Regions from separate parts of the Paenibacillus sp. FSL H7-0323 genome, predicted to be linked through region 1. Evidence: a T-box and tRNA genes for the amino acid it is inferred to sense, from the RefSeq annotation. Region 1 holds a T-box; the other holds one or more tRNA genes.

What was found. A T-box is a leader RNA that pairs with one kind of tRNA and senses whether it is charged. The one in region 1 lies ahead of trpS (tryptophan--tRNA ligase), so its partner is inferred to be a tRNA-Trp.
Region 2: it has a tRNA-Trp gene. The T-box ahead of trpS (tryptophan--tRNA ligase) is inferred to sense a tRNA for this amino acid. The anticodon was not compared.

The regions. Positions count from the first base shown of each region.
Region 1 is NZ_JBBODB010000001.1:882,108-889,438, forward strand. Features, by position in the region: gene MHH89_RS04145 (serine hydrolase domain-containing protein) at 1-295, opposite strand, end outside; gene MHH89_RS04150 (VanZ family protein) at 383-1,519, opposite strand; gene MHH89_RS04155 (hypothetical protein) at 1,672-2,019, shown strand; gene MHH89_RS04160 (hypothetical protein) at 2,123-2,581, shown strand; gene MHH89_RS04165 (aminopeptidase) at 2,686-3,918, shown strand; gene trpS (tryptophan--tRNA ligase) at 3,988-4,983, opposite strand; T-box leader at 5,086-5,368, opposite strand; gene MHH89_RS04175 (hypothetical protein) at 5,566-5,991, shown strand; gene MHH89_RS04180 (winged helix-turn-helix transcriptional regulator) at 6,142-6,525, opposite strand; gene MHH89_RS04185 (sigma-70 family RNA polymerase sigma factor) at 6,756-7,286, shown strand; gene MHH89_RS04190 (DUF4179 domain-containing protein) at 7,279-7,331, shown strand, end outside.
Region 2 is NZ_JBBODB010000001.1:3,995,615-4,002,945, reverse strand. Features, by position in the region: rRNA gene MHH89_RS18110 (16S ribosomal RNA) at 39-1,596, shown strand; rRNA gene MHH89_RS18105 (23S ribosomal RNA) at 1,829-4,754, shown strand; tRNA gene MHH89_RS18100 (tRNA-Asn) at 4,815-4,890, shown strand; tRNA gene MHH89_RS18095 (tRNA-Ser) at 4,894-4,986, shown strand; tRNA gene MHH89_RS18090 (tRNA-Glu) at 5,005-5,079, shown strand; tRNA gene MHH89_RS18085 (tRNA-Val) at 5,135-5,210, shown strand; tRNA gene MHH89_RS18080 (tRNA-Met) at 5,228-5,304, shown strand; tRNA gene MHH89_RS18075 (tRNA-Asp) at 5,330-5,407, shown strand; tRNA gene MHH89_RS18070 (tRNA-Phe) at 5,418-5,493, shown strand; tRNA gene MHH89_RS18065 (tRNA-Thr) at 5,522-5,597, shown strand; tRNA gene MHH89_RS18060 (tRNA-Tyr) at 5,603-5,688, shown strand; tRNA gene MHH89_RS18055 (tRNA-Trp) at 5,695-5,768, shown strand; tRNA gene MHH89_RS18050 (tRNA-His) at 5,792-5,867, shown strand; tRNA gene MHH89_RS18045 (tRNA-His) at 5,911-5,986, shown strand; tRNA gene MHH89_RS18040 (tRNA-Gln) at 6,006-6,080, shown strand; tRNA gene MHH89_RS18035 (tRNA-Gly) at 6,087-6,161, shown strand; tRNA gene MHH89_RS18030 (tRNA-Cys) at 6,171-6,244, shown strand; tRNA gene MHH89_RS18025 (tRNA-Leu) at 6,259-6,337, shown strand; gene MHH89_RS18020 (AraC family transcriptional regulator) at 6,474-7,229, opposite strand.

The DNA.
Region 1 (7,331 bases):
CAGGGAAAAAGGAGAGGACAGAATCATCGAGGGTGACAAGTTTCTCAGTAACAGCAAACCCGATTGCGGTTGAGGTGAAGCTTTTGCTAAGGGAAAATAACATATGCGGAAGAACGGACCTGTAAGGAGCCCACCAGCCTTCAGAGACCACATAACCATGTCGTAGTAGCATAATGCTGTGAAGGCCTAAATTTTGTTCCTCTACTGCACTAATAAAGCTGGATATTGCGGTTGATGAAATCCCCTGTTCTTCTGGAAGACTTCTAGATAACTGCAAGCTGCTTGTAGTTTCCATACGCTCATCTCCTAAATTTTGAGAATGCTCACCTCCTAATTCTATAATAATTTCCAATGTAAAAATACCATTTAAAAAATAACTAGTTTAGCTTTCTACAGGGCTGTTGCTGGATACATCAGATTGGAGCCGTTTCTCTGGCCAAGAAATAACATGAGAAGTTCGACTTAGTTTCTCATATATTAGCTGAGTTTCTTTTTTGAATATACTAATGACTAAATGAATAAAGAAAGCCAAGTCTATCAATAGAACAAACAGATGAATAAGCATATTCCATACGGAGGAAAGATTCCCTAGAAGGGCGGAATCAAGCAAAAGAGCGTGAATCCCAAGCAGCACCCAATATAGCAGGCCATATCTGATCATCAGAGCCCAGAAAAAAGCATGATTCCCGCTGCTCTTCACCCGAATCCGCACCATCCATTTCCCTAAGGTCCGTCCGCCCGTGAGAGCCGGAACAAGCATGAAGTAAATACCAGTTACAATCCAGAAGGCAGCTTTTATATCGAATCCGAAGAGTACCCCAAACCCGATGCTCCACACCATACTATCGATTAGAAAAGCTATTCCTCTGCGGGTATAGGAGACTCTTTTGGCAGAGCGGTCAATGTTTGTATCCAGTTGTTCTATACGTGGCAATAGCCCGGAGATCCAAATGGAAATTCGAAATCCAAAAATCCCTCCGATTGTGTTGGTAATGAGATCATCGACATCAAAAAGACGGTAAGGATGATCGAAGAAACCATAAATTCCTGTAATCTGCGTGATCTCAAAGGACAAGGAAAAGGCAAAGGATAGTAGAATGCACACGACCCAGCGTGTACGAAAATAATAGCCCAAAAACATTCCAAACGGTACAGTCAATGCAACGTTAAAAATGACCTGTAAAAATGCAGGCTCACGCAGTAATGACCAGTAGGTCGAGATTTGTTCAGGGATGATTGACGATCCATCCACAATATCCTGAATAAACTGAAGGGGAATGAATTGGACGACACTCCCAGAAGGTGCAGCATTGTGCCGGGAGGATGGAAAAGGAAGCAAGACAAGAAAATAAGCGTTCATCAGATAGAGCAGCAGCAGATATAGGATTAAAGCTCTAAGCTTATGTATATAGCCATGTCTGCGGTATTGTACGATAAGAAAAGGTAGTGTGAAGACCAGCGCTGCTATTGGAAACATCATGAACGCATACGAAATTGGAAAAAAGTACGAATGAAACATAAGTCACCTGCCGTGGAATTGTTTTTATAAGAAATTTGACTCTACTTGGAAATTAGCTATCCCCGGCTCATTATAAGTTTTTATGATAGGGAACTCAACTAATTTATCCAACGTTTCCGGCATACATATGTCTATGAAGGAGCGTGAAGTGGATGGAGAAAAAGGTTCAGCAGTATTATCGGCTCAAGCAAAAGCAAAAGGATATTGAAAAAGAATTGGCCGAGCTTCGTCAGGATATTTTAAATTATTGTAGTGAGCAGGAAACTAACGAGACTGAAATTGGCCGCTATAAAGTGAAGCTGGTCGTGCAAAACCGCAAAGAATATGATGATGCAAAGTTATATGAGACCTTATCAGACCCCGAAGTGTGGCGTTTGCTCTCCAAATCAGATCCGGCAAAGGTGGCAAGCTTGACCAAGTTGAATGTAATTTCAGAGGATAAAATCATGCATACTTATGCTTTGAAGACAGTGACACTGTTACAGGTGGATAAAAAATAGGGATTGAAGTGAGCGGTTCCTCGCGGGAGCCGCTTAATTTGGCTCATAACTGTCCAAATTAAGGAAATATGTTACAGTATTAGGGTGGAAGGGAGGTTGAATAGTGAAAAAAATAATCATCGGAGGCGTCATGGGCTTAACGATTTTACTTTTTTTCTTCTTTATTTTGCGGCATAATAATCAATCACTTGAGTTAAAACCGGATGTTATGTTCCCAACAGCGGAATACAGGGTGACTGATAGTAGTGCTCCAGGATTACCTATGCTTATAACTGCTGAAGGGGCGGATGTTATTAAGATACAGGCTACATCCGGCAATTTATTGTTATGGACTCCCCCTGACTACAAGGTGCATAACAAAGGTCTTGAGCTGAAAATCAAATCTGGAGATCAAATTTATTGGAGTCCAATGGATGGGGGGAATAAGCAAATAGATGAACCTCAGGATACCAAGATCACAGTGATTGCTTACCATAATGATAAGCAGATCGGAACGTCCAATGTAGAGATTCATAAGAATGATCTAGGTGTCTATACAGGTGAAATACCTGAAGTGAAGTAGCTGAGAATCTAAATCGAATCGCAACTATCCTCGTTTTGCGTTAAAATAAGAAGTGAAGCTGACCGAGTGCTTATAGCAACCCTAGAGATGGAGGAAGAGAATTCATGAAAGATTTTGAAGTAATGCTGGAGAAATATGCGAACCTAGTTGTAAAAGTAGGAGTAAATGTACAGCCTGGACAAGTCCTTATGGTACATGCACCGATAGAAACCGCAGAACTTACTCGCTTGATTGTAGCGAAAGCCTATGAAGCGGGAGCTAAATATGTAGTTGTTGACTGGGACGATGAAGCAACTACACGGATCCGTTATGAAAAAGCCCCAGAGGATTCTTTCGATTACTATCCACAGTGGCAGGCTGAGATGATGGAGAAATTCGCGGAAGAGAATGGTGCCATCTTACATATTAAAGTACCTGATCCTGAACTGTTTAATGGCATTGATTCTTCTAAGGTATCTAGAGCAGTCAAAGCAGCGGCTGTTGCTCGCAAGAACTACTCCAAATATACTCGGAACAGCAAAATCAGCTGGTCTCTGGTCAAAGCGCCAACACGTGCTTGGGCGAACAAGGTTTTTGCCGATCTTCCTGAAGAAGAGCGGGTAGAGGCGATGTGGGAAGCTGTATTCCAGATGAATCGTGTGGGCAGCAATGATCCGGTAGCTGCTTGGAGAGAGCATATTGGTCAGTTGAAAGAAAGTCAGGACAGAATGAACGCTAAACGTTATAAAAGCTTGCATTACCGTGCTCCGGGAACGGATCTGCATGTAGAGCTTCCGGAAGGCCATTTATGGCGCGGGGGTGGCGGTGAGAATGATAAAGGCGTTTATTTTGTAGCTAATATGCCAACGGAAGAGATTTATTCCATGCCCCATCGTACTGGCGTTAATGGCACAGTTAGAAGCACGCTCCCTCTTAATTTGAATGGACGGTTAGTTGAAGGACTTTCATTCACTTTTGAAAAAGGGAAAGTCGTAGCTTATGAAGCTGAATCCGGACGCGAACATTTAACCTCACTGCTGGCAACGGATGAAGGTGCATCTTATCTAGGAGAAGTAGCCTTAGTGCAGCATGATTCTCCAATCTCTCGCTTGAACCGCATTTTTTACAATACAGGGATTGATGAGAATGCCTCCTGCCATTTCGCGTTAGGAAGTGCTTATCCTGTAAATATTGAAGGCGGCACAAAGCTTACGAACGAAGAGCTTATGGCTAGAGGAGCTAATGTCAGCTTAACTCATGTCGATTTTATGATCGGTTCAGCAGAGCTGGATATTGACGGAGAGCTGGCGGACGGCACGATTGAACCCGTATTCCGTAAGGGAAATTGGGTGTTGTAAGGAGAAGAAAAAAGCCGGATCTCTTCCAATGAGATTCCGGCTTTTTTTGAGTGCCTATACTGGTCATTTTTAGATTGAAAAATAGTTAAGACTCATAGCCTCACGTACTTCGGCCATTGTTTCTTGAGCAATGCTGCGGGCATGCTGTGTTCCAGAGATTAAGATTTCCTGCACAAGCTTGGGCTTAGTAGCATAATAGGAACGACGCTCTCGCATCGGTTCTATAAGCTGATCTAGAGCTGTCGAAATCAACTGTTTGCAAGCAGAACAACCCATGGTACCCCGCTCACAGCCTTCACGAATTTCGGTTACCCCCGCTGAGCGAAAAGCACCATGATAAGCAAAAATAGGACAGATATCTGGATGTCCAGGATCATTTTTATGCACACGCGCTGGATCGGTTGTGGCTTTTCGTATCTTAAAGATAATCTCTTCCTTAGTGGAGTCCAGCTCGATGGCATTGCCAAGGCTTTTACTCATTTTAGCGTTGCCATCCGTACCCACAAGCCTCGGCGTCTCACTGATCAGCGCTTTGGGTTCCACCAGTATCGGGCTGTACAGCTCGTTGAATCTGCGGACGATTTTACGGGTTAATTCCAGATGAGGGAGTTGGTCTTCCCCTACAGGAATTATCGTTGCTTTACAAAATGTTATGTCAGCAGTCTGACTAACTGGATAACCAAGAAAACCGTAATACAATTCATCTAAGCTCGAATTTTTCGATTCGGCTTTAATCGTGGGATTATGCCGTAAAGAATTCACAGTAACAAACATAGAGAACAAGAGGGTCAGCTCTGCGATTTCAGGGATCATCGATTGAATAAATATAGTTGTTTTCTCCGGATTTATACCCGCAGATAAATAGTCCAGTGTGATCTCATGCAGATGTTGACCCAGCAGCTGTGGACGATCAAAATGGGTCGTTAGGGCTTGAATATCCGCTAAAAACACAAAAGTTTCATATTGCTCCTGAAGGGCTACCCGGGTCTGCAAGCTGCCGGCGTAATGGCCAAGGTGAAGCTTTCCCGTCACTCGATCTCCAGTTAAGACACGTTCGTTCATCATATAAATTCCTCCTGTTATTTAGCACTTGGTTACACTCGAGTCGCCACCACCAGCCATCATCCATGGCCATCACCTCCTTTAAATGACAAAAAAACCTCATCCAATAAGGACGAAGTTGTCGTGGTACCACCTTAAATGATCGTGTCACCTTACGATTCTTGGCTTTCGATCTTCTCTTACCTGTACGGAGAGGTTGAATTTATTCTCGATACAGGTCCCTTGATAACGGCGCGAACCCCGGTTTTCCCTACTGCATCCATTAAGATAGTTCGGAAAAACAACTATAAAGGCCATTCGAGCATACGCTGGTCACCGGTTCGCACCTACCACCGGCTCTCTGAAGACCATGTTCGTCTGTCTACTTACCCTTTGTCATCGTTGTTCATGATATGTGAATTATTGTAATTCTGAACAGGGGTGTTGTCAATGAGTGGAAATCGTATGGTGATTGACGAGGTATCTAGGTTTATATGATCTAGCAAAGTATACCTTAAATGTATATAATCATCAGGAATTAAGTCCAATCTATCATTGTGGATTCACAATATACTACTCTATAACCTTGAAATGGAGTGATGATAAATGGCGACAATAATAAGTTATGGGTCACAGGCAAAAATCCCGTTAGATCCGTTTACTACTGCTATAACGGTTGCAGGGATTCCTGGAGCTGGAGCGGGTTTAGCTACAGCGCAAGTAAATATTAGTCCGGCTAATCCGGCATCTTTCTCCAGTAGAGTCGAGTTAAATGGAAGTTTTAGTCTTACTGCACTTGCTAATAGCCAATTTCTTGTTATCATCCGACGAGCTGGAGTCGATATTTATAGATCCTTTTATCGTTTCACTACAATTACTGATATTCAATTAAGTGCTCAGTGGGTCGATGGTGCTTATATTGGAGTCCACAACTATGAATTGGTAATTCAGAATGATAGCAACTTGCCTATCAATCTATTTGGACCCATATCATTCACAGCAACTGCTATAGGAGGAGAAGGCGTAATTTAAGTTATGTTCCTGTGCGCCATTCAAGGGACGGGTGAATCAAAGCTTTGGACAGTTGAATCGATCTGATTCAGCTGTCCTTTTTTCGTGGGTGTATAATTGAAGTCCAACTCTCGCAGCATAAATCTCCAACCATTACCTTGATATAGCGGTTTATTTATTTAAGATGTTATCCTCTAAAACAGCGTATTTATCACCGTATTGCTTAATGATATGTTGTTCTCCCCAATTACATAATGCAGTCAAAATATCGCTTAAACTATCCCCATATTCACTAAGCTCGTATTCTACTTTTGGTGGAACCTGATTATAAACAATTCGGTTGATGATTCCATCTGCCTCAAGCTCGCGTAGCTGCTGGGTTAACATTTTTTGAGTAATGCCGGGCATCAACTGTTTTAACTCGGAGGTGCGTTTTTTGCCATGAGTTAAATGACATAGAATTACGCATTTCCATTTCCCTCCGATGACCTCTAGGGTGGCTTCAACAGAAATATTGTATTTTTTCTTGACAGTTGTTGTAGATGTTGTTGTCATGATAACCTCCAAGGTATGGGTACTTTTTAGCACCTATGGCACTTTTGAGTGCGTACTATTGATTATGTCCAATTTAACCTATCATAACATTTTTCATTCAATTTTTATAGAATGCTATAATTTAGAGAGCTTTGAGCAAAAAAAGAAAAACGAAATTAAAACCGTTTCTATACCTCCCCCGTCTTAATCTATGAAAGGTTGAAGAGAGGAGGCTAAGGAGAGACATGACGATGACTAATGCAGAAATGAAAAAAGTAACGATTCTTGATACTCGGAGCGAGACGGATTTTTACGATTCGATATTGGTACATAGAGAACAATTGTACAGTATTGCTTATAGTTACTTGCGGAACCGAAACGATGCGCTGGAAGCGATGCAGGAAATGACTTGCCGGGCTTGGATTAAAAGAAAAACTTTAAAGGACCCCAAAGCATTCAAATCATGGATTATTAGAATTCTAATTTATGTCTGTATAGATGAACAAAGACGAAGAAAACGTTCCATGCCGCTGGTAGATGAAAGAATAGGAGAACAGGTCACACACATTGGCCATCATCGGATGGAAATGCTGTGGGCACTCGAGCAGGTTAAGCCCAAGTATCGCCATGTGCTGCTGCTAAAATACTACAACGATATGACCTTGACTGAGATCGCTAACATTATGAATAAACCCGAGGGGACGGTTAAGACTTGGCAGCATAAGGGGCTGAAGCAGTTGCGAACCATCATAAAGAATCGGGGTGAATGGAACAATGAGTAGTCAAGAGGAGCTTGCCATGTTAAGCGATGCCGGACGTATCCCACA
Region 2 (7,331 bases), 3.1 Mb from region 1:
CAGATGTTTCAAAATGAGCATATCGCTCTTTTCAATACTAATTGGAGAGTTTGATCCTGGCTCAGGACGAACGCTGGCGGCGTGCCTAATACATGCAAGTCGAGCGGAGTTACTTTGAAAGCTTGCTTTCAAAGTAACTTAGCGGCGGACGGGTGAGTAACACGTAGGCAACCTGCCCTTCAGACTGGGATAACTACCGGAAACGGTAGCTAATACCGGATAATTTCTTTTTTCTCCTGAGAGAAGAATGAAAGACGGAGCAATCTGTCACTGAGGGATGGGCCTGCGGCGCATTAGCTAGTTGGTGGGGTAACGGCCCACCAAGGCGACGATGCGTAGCCGACCTGAGAGGGTGAACGGCCACACTGGGACTGAGACACGGCCCAGACTCCTACGGGAGGCAGCAGTAGGGAATCTTCCGCAATGGGCGAAAGCCTGACGGAGCAACGCCGCGTGAGTGATGAAGGTTTTCGGATCGTAAAGCTCTGTTGCCAGGGAAGAACGTCCGGTAGAGTAACTGCTACCGGAGTGACGGTACCTGAGAAGAAAGCCCCGGCTAACTACGTGCCAGCAGCCGCGGTAATACGTAGGGGGCAAGCGTTGTCCGGAATTATTGGGCGTAAAGCGCGCGCAGGCGGCTATTTAAGTCTGGTGTTTAAACCTTGGGCTCAACCTGAGGTCGCACTGGAAACTGGGTGGCTTGAGTACAGAAGAGGAAAGTGGAATTCCACGTGTAGCGGTGAAATGCGTAGATATGTGGAGGAACACCAGTGGCGAAGGCGACTTTCTGGGCTGTAACTGACGCTGAGGCGCGAAAGCGTGGGGAGCAAACAGGATTAGATACCCTGGTAGTCCACGCCGTAAACGATGAGTGCTAGGTGTTAGGGGTTTCGATACCCTTGGTGCCGAAGTTAACACAGTAAGCACTCCGCCTGGGGAGTACGGTCGCAAGACTGAAACTCAAAGGAATTGACGGGGACCCGCACAAGCAGTGGAGTATGTGGTTTAATTCGAAGCAACGCGAAGAACCTTACCAGGTCTTGACATCCCTCTGAATCTGCTAGAGATAGCAGCGGCCTTCGGGACAGAGGAGACAGGTGGTGCATGGTTGTCGTCAGCTCGTGTCGTGAGATGTTGGGTTAAGTCCCGCAACGAGCGCAACCCTTAACTTTAGTTGCCAGCAGGTAATGCTGGGCACTCTAGAGTGACTGCCGGTGACAAACCGGAGGAAGGTGGGGATGACGTCAAATCATCATGCCCCTTATGACCTGGGCTACACACGTACTACAATGGCCGGTACAACGGGAAGCGAAGCCGCGAGGTGGAGCCAATCCCATCAAAGCCGGTCTCAGTTCGGATTGCAGGCTGCAACTCGCCTGCATGAAGTCGGAATTGCTAGTAATCGCGGATCAGCATGCCGCGGTGAATACGTTCCCGGGTCTTGTACACACCGCCCGTCACACCACGAGAGTTTACAACACCCGAAGTCGGTGGGGTAACCCGCAAGGGAGCCAGCCGCCGAAGGTGGGGTAGATGATTGGGGTGAAGTCGTAACAAGGTAGCCGTATCGGAAGGTGCGGCTGGATCACCTCCTTTCTATGGAGAATCGTTCTCTGCAATGAGAACATTCAAATCGGAAGCTCAGCTTCCAAAACTCAGGTTTAGGCCTGTTACTCACTCGTTGCTCAGTTTTGAGAGTTTAAGCTCTCAAGTAAGACTTGATCCTTGAAAACTGGATACCGAAACGAATTTGCGTTTTAGAACATCTTTTAGCAACTTGTGTAAACAAGTAAATGTTATTAGTGAGATTTTTCTTCGGAAGAATCAAGGTTAAGCTAATAAGAGCACACGGAGGATGCCTAGGCGCCAGGAGCCGACGAAGGACGTGGCGAACAACGAAACTGCCTCGGGGAGCTGTAAGCAAGCTTTGATCCGGGGGTGTCCGAATGGGGAAACCCAGCTGTGGTAATTCGCAGTTACTCATACCTGAATACATAGGGTGTGTAGAGGCAGACCAGGGGAACTGAAACATCTAAGTACCCTGAGGAAGAGAAAACAATAGTGATTCCGTCAGTAGCGGCGAGCGAACGCGGAACAGCCTAAACCTAAGAGCTTGCTCTTAGGGGTTGTGGGACGTCTCACATGGAGTTACAAAGGAATATGGTAGGTGAAGAGGTCTGGAAAGGCCCGCGATAGAGGTAAAAGCCCTGTAACCTAAACTGTGTTCTCTCCGAGACGGATCCCGAGTAGTGCGGGGCACGTGAAACCCCGTATGAATCCAGCAGGACCATCTGCTAAGGCTAAATACTACCTGGCGACCGATAGTGAAACAGTACCGTGAGGGAAAGGTGAAAAGCACCCCGGAAGGGGAGTGAAATAGAACCTGAAACCGTGTGCTTACAAAAAGTCAGAGCCCTATTAATGGGTGATGGCGTGCCTTTTGTAGAATGAACCGGCGAGTTACGTTTAACATGCAAGGTTAAGCCGAGAAGGTGGAGCCGCAGCGAAAGCGAGTCTGAATAGGGCGAATTAGTATGTGGACGTAGACCCGAAACCGTGTGATCTACCCCTGTCCAGGGTGAAGGTGCGGTAACACGCACTGGAGGCCCGAACCCACGTACGTTGAAAAGTGCGGGGATGAGGTGGGGGTAGCGGAGAAATTCCAATCGAACTCGGAGATAGCTGGTTCTCCCCGAAATAGCTTTAGGGCTAGCCTCGGTATAAGAGTAGTGGAGGTAGAGCACTGATTGGGTGCGGGGTCCGCAAGGATTACCAAGCTCAGTCAAACTCCGAATGCCATATACTTATTGCCGGGAGTCAGACAGTGAGTGCTAAGATCCATTGTCAAAAGGGAAACAGCCCAGACCATCAGCTAAGGTCCCCAAGTGTGTGTTAAGTGGGAAAGGATGTGGAGTTGCACAGACAACCAGGATGTTGGCTTAGAAGCAGCCACCATTGAAAGAGTGCGTAATAGCTCACTGGTCGAGTGACTCTGCGCCGAAAATGTAACGGGGCTAAACACACCACCGAAGCTATGGCTAGATACTATGTATCTGGGGTAGGGGAGCGTTGTGTAGGGGTTGAAGGTGTACTGAAAAGAGCGCTGGACACTACACAAGTGAGAATGCCGGTATGAGTAACGAAAAGATCAGTGAGAATCTGATCCGCCGAAAGCCCAAGGTTTCCTGAGGAAGGCTCGTCCGCTCAGGGTAAGTCGGGACCTAAGGCGAGGCCGAAAGGCGTAGTCGAAGGACAACAGTTTGAAATTACTGTACCACCGTAATCCGCTATGAGCGATGGGGTGACGCAGGAGGGTAGTGACGCGGACTGATGGATGTCCGTCTAAGCAGTGAGGCTGATGTGTAGGCAAATCCGCACATCGTTAAGGCTAGGCTGTGATGGGGAGCGAAAATTATAGTAGCGAAGGTCATGATCTCACACTGCCAAGAAAAGCCTCTAGCCAGGAGAAGGTGCCCGTACCGCAAACCGACACAGGTAGGCGAGAAGAGAATTCTAAGGCGCGCGGAAGAACTCTCGTTAAGGAACTCGGCAAAATGACCCCGTAACTTCGGGAGAAGGGGTGCCCCGGTAGTGTGAATAGCACGAGGGGGCCGCAGTGAAAAGGCCCAAGCGACTGTTTAGCAAAAACACAGGTCTGTGCGAAGCCGCAAGGCGAAGTATACGGGCTGACGCCTGCCCGGTGCTGGAAGGTTAAGGGGAGTGGTTAGGGGTAACCCGAAGCTATGAACCGAAGCCCCAGTAAACGGCGGCCGTAACTATAACGGTCCTAAGGTAGCGAAATTCCTTGTCAGGTAAATTCTGACCCGCACGAATGGCGTAACGACTTGGGCGCTGTCTCAACGAGAGATCCGGTGAAATTTTAATACCTGTGAAGATGCAGGTTACCCGCGACAAGACGGAAAGACCCCATGGAGCTTTACTGCAGCTTGATATTGAATTTGGGTACGATCTGTACAGGATAGGTGGGAGCCGTAGAAATCGGAGCGCAAGCTTCGGTGGAGGCGCCGTTGGGATACCACCCTGATCGTATCTAGGTTCTAACCTAGTACCCTTACCGGGTACGGGGACCGTGTCAGGCGGGCAGTTTGACTGGGGCGGTCGCCTCCTAAAGAGTAACGGAGGCGTTCCAAGGTTCCCTCAGAATGGTTGGAAATCATTCGCAGAGTGCAAAGGCATAAGGGAGCTTGACTGCGAGACCTACAAGTCGAGCAGGGACGAAAGTCGGACTTAGTGATCCGGTGGTACCGCATGGAAGGGCCATCGCTCAACGGATAAAAGCTACCCTGGGGATAACAGGCTTATCTCCCCCAAGAGTCCACATCGACGGGGAGGTTTGGCACCTCGATGTCGGCTCATCGCATCCTGGGGCTGAAGTAGGTCCCAAGGGTTGGGCTGTTCGCCCATTAAAGCGGTACGCGAGCTGGGTTCAGAACGTCGTGAGACAGTTCGGTCCCTATCTGTCGTGGGCGCAGGAAATTTGAGAGGAGCTGTCCTTAGTACGAGAGGACCGGGATGGACGTACCGCTGGTGCACCAGTTGTTCCGCCAGGAGCATGGCTGGGTAGCTACGTACGGACGGGATAAGCGCTGAAAGCATCTAAGCGTGAAGCCCCCCTCAAGATGAGATTTCCCAATTAGTAAGACCCCTTGAAGACGACGAGGTAGATAGGTTGGAGGTGGAAGTGCAGCAATGCATGGAGCTGACCAATACTAATCGGTCGAGGGCTTATCCTATACTTAGAATGCAAATTCGTTTCGGATTCAGTTTTCAGGCATCAAGCCTGGTATGAATATTCCCTGATAGCTCAGTTGGTAGAGCACTCGACTGTTAATCGAGTTGTCACAGGTTCGAGTCCTGTTCGGGGAGCCATATGGAGAGGTGTCCGAGTTTGGCCGAAGGAGCACGATTGGAAATCGTGTAGGCGCCACAAGCGTCTCGAGGGTTCGAATCCCTCTCTCTCCGCCACAAATTTTTAATTAGTATGGCCCGTTGGTCAAGGGGTTAAGACACCTCCCTTTCACGGAGGTAACATGGGTTCGAATCCCATACGGGTCACCAAATTTTCACTTGATTTATCCTAGTGGACTTTGGTACAATAACAATTGTTGTTTATGGAGGCTTAGCTCAGCTGGGAGAGCATCTGCCTTACAAGCAGAGGGTCGGGGGTTCGATCCCCTCAGCCTCCACCATAACACTTTCTTACTGACGCGGGGTGGAGCAGCCCGGTAGCTCGTCGGGCTCATAACCCGAAGGCCGCAGGTTCAAATCCTGCCCCCGCAACCAATTAACTTAAGCAATTATATCTTTTGGAACCGTGGTGTAGTTGGCCTAACATGCCTGCCTGTCACGCAGGAGATCGCGGGTTCGAATCCCGTCGGTTCCGCCATTTTCATCATGGCTCGGTAGCTCAGTCGGTAGAGCAGAGGACTGAAAATCCTCGTGTCGGCGGTTCGATTCCGTCCCGAGCCACCATTTATCATCACAAAAGAATGAGTGCCATGCCGGTGTAGCTCAATTGGTAGAGCAACTGACTTGTAATCAGTAGGTTGGGGGTTCAAGTCCTCTCGCCGGCACCATCCTTGGAGGATTAGCGAAGTGGCCAAACGCATCAGACTGTAAATCTGCTCACGTGAGTGTTCGGTGGTTCGAATCCATCATCCTCCACCAGTTTTTAGGGGCATAGTTTAAAGGTAGAACAACGGTCTCCAAAACCGTTGGTGTGGGTTCAATTCCTGCTGCCCCTGCCAAGTTCTTTCTAAAGTTTAATATGGCGGCCGTGGCGAAGGGGTTAACGCACCGGATTGTGGTTCCGGCATTCGTGGGTTCGAGACCCATCGGCCGCCCCATTTACTTTAAAATGAATAATGGCAACAATATCAACTTAATATGGCGACTGTGGCGAAGGGGTTAACGCACCGGATTGTGGTTCCGGCATTCGTGGGTTCGAGACCCATCAGTCGCCCCATTTTACTTTAAAATGTTATTGGGGATTAGCCAAGCGGTAAGGCAACGGACTTTGACTCCGTCACTCATAGGTTCGAATCCTATATCCCCAGCCATTTTATGCGGACGTGGCTCAGCGGTAGAGCATCGCCTTGCCAAGGCGAGGGTCGCGGGTTCGATTCCCGTCGTCCGCTCCAAGTTTTCATGGCGCCATAGCCAAGTGGTAAGGCAAAGCTCTGCAAAAGCTTTATCCCCAGTTCAAATCTGGGTGGCGCCTCCATTTAGTTCATATGTGCCGGCGTGGCGGAATGGCAGACGCGCTCGACTCAAAATCGAGTGGGAAACCGTGGAGGTTCGAGTCCTCTCGCCGGTATCTTAAAAAGGTTTGTAAGAATGCTTTTATAAGCAGTCTTACAAACCTTTTTTCTTTATGTCCTTGGGTTTACAGCAGTAAGCCGTTGAATAGAGAGTCTCTCTATTTCAACGGCTTTTTTTAATCTGATTAGTGATTAACCTGATTGATTATTAATGCGGAATGCTCGCGGAGTAAGACCTATTTCTCGTTTAAACATATTGCAGAATTGGGCATCGTTCACAAAACCTGCAGCAGCGGATACTTCAGAGATTTGCATCTGAGTATGACGTAATAGAGATTTTGCATAATCCAGGCGTTTTAACAGCAAATACCGCAGGGGTGAAGACCCGAAACGTTCTTTAAATAGATGGCGAAAACGATCGTAACTATATCCGGACATTTCTGATAGTGTTTCGACGGACAATTTATGGCGATAATGCTCATTCATATAATTAAGGACATATTGTACTCGATCTTCTGTTGGGGATTGATATCCAGAGGCACTAAGAAGCCTCATAAGATGGACGGTAATCTCGCTCATTTGTAGGTTTAGAAGCTCAGAGAATCCGTCTTGCTTGCGTGTAAACTCTGCTTTCATTCGCAGCAGGATTTGAAGAACGGTCTGATCTTTATCATCTTCATATACGCCGAGCAGATTACTCATATTAGGGTGTTCCGAGTGGAAGCCTACAAATAATACATTTGCATCCTCACGGTGGTGCTCGTCATGTTTATGATTGGGTGGCACAAGCGCGAAAGAAGAGGAGCGAAAATGGTAACTTCGTGGGCCAACATTGGTTGTCCCTACCCCCTGTAAATAATAGACTAGTTCGTAGCATTCATGCTGGTGTGGAGGGATATAAGTATTTAGCTCATGTGTGGCACTTACAATATATAGAACACGATCCATGATGATCCTCCAATACTTATGTTTTAGCCGAATCGTACAAAACAATGACCGAAATCATATAATTATTTTTAATAATATTTGTTATGATCGTATCAATAAATC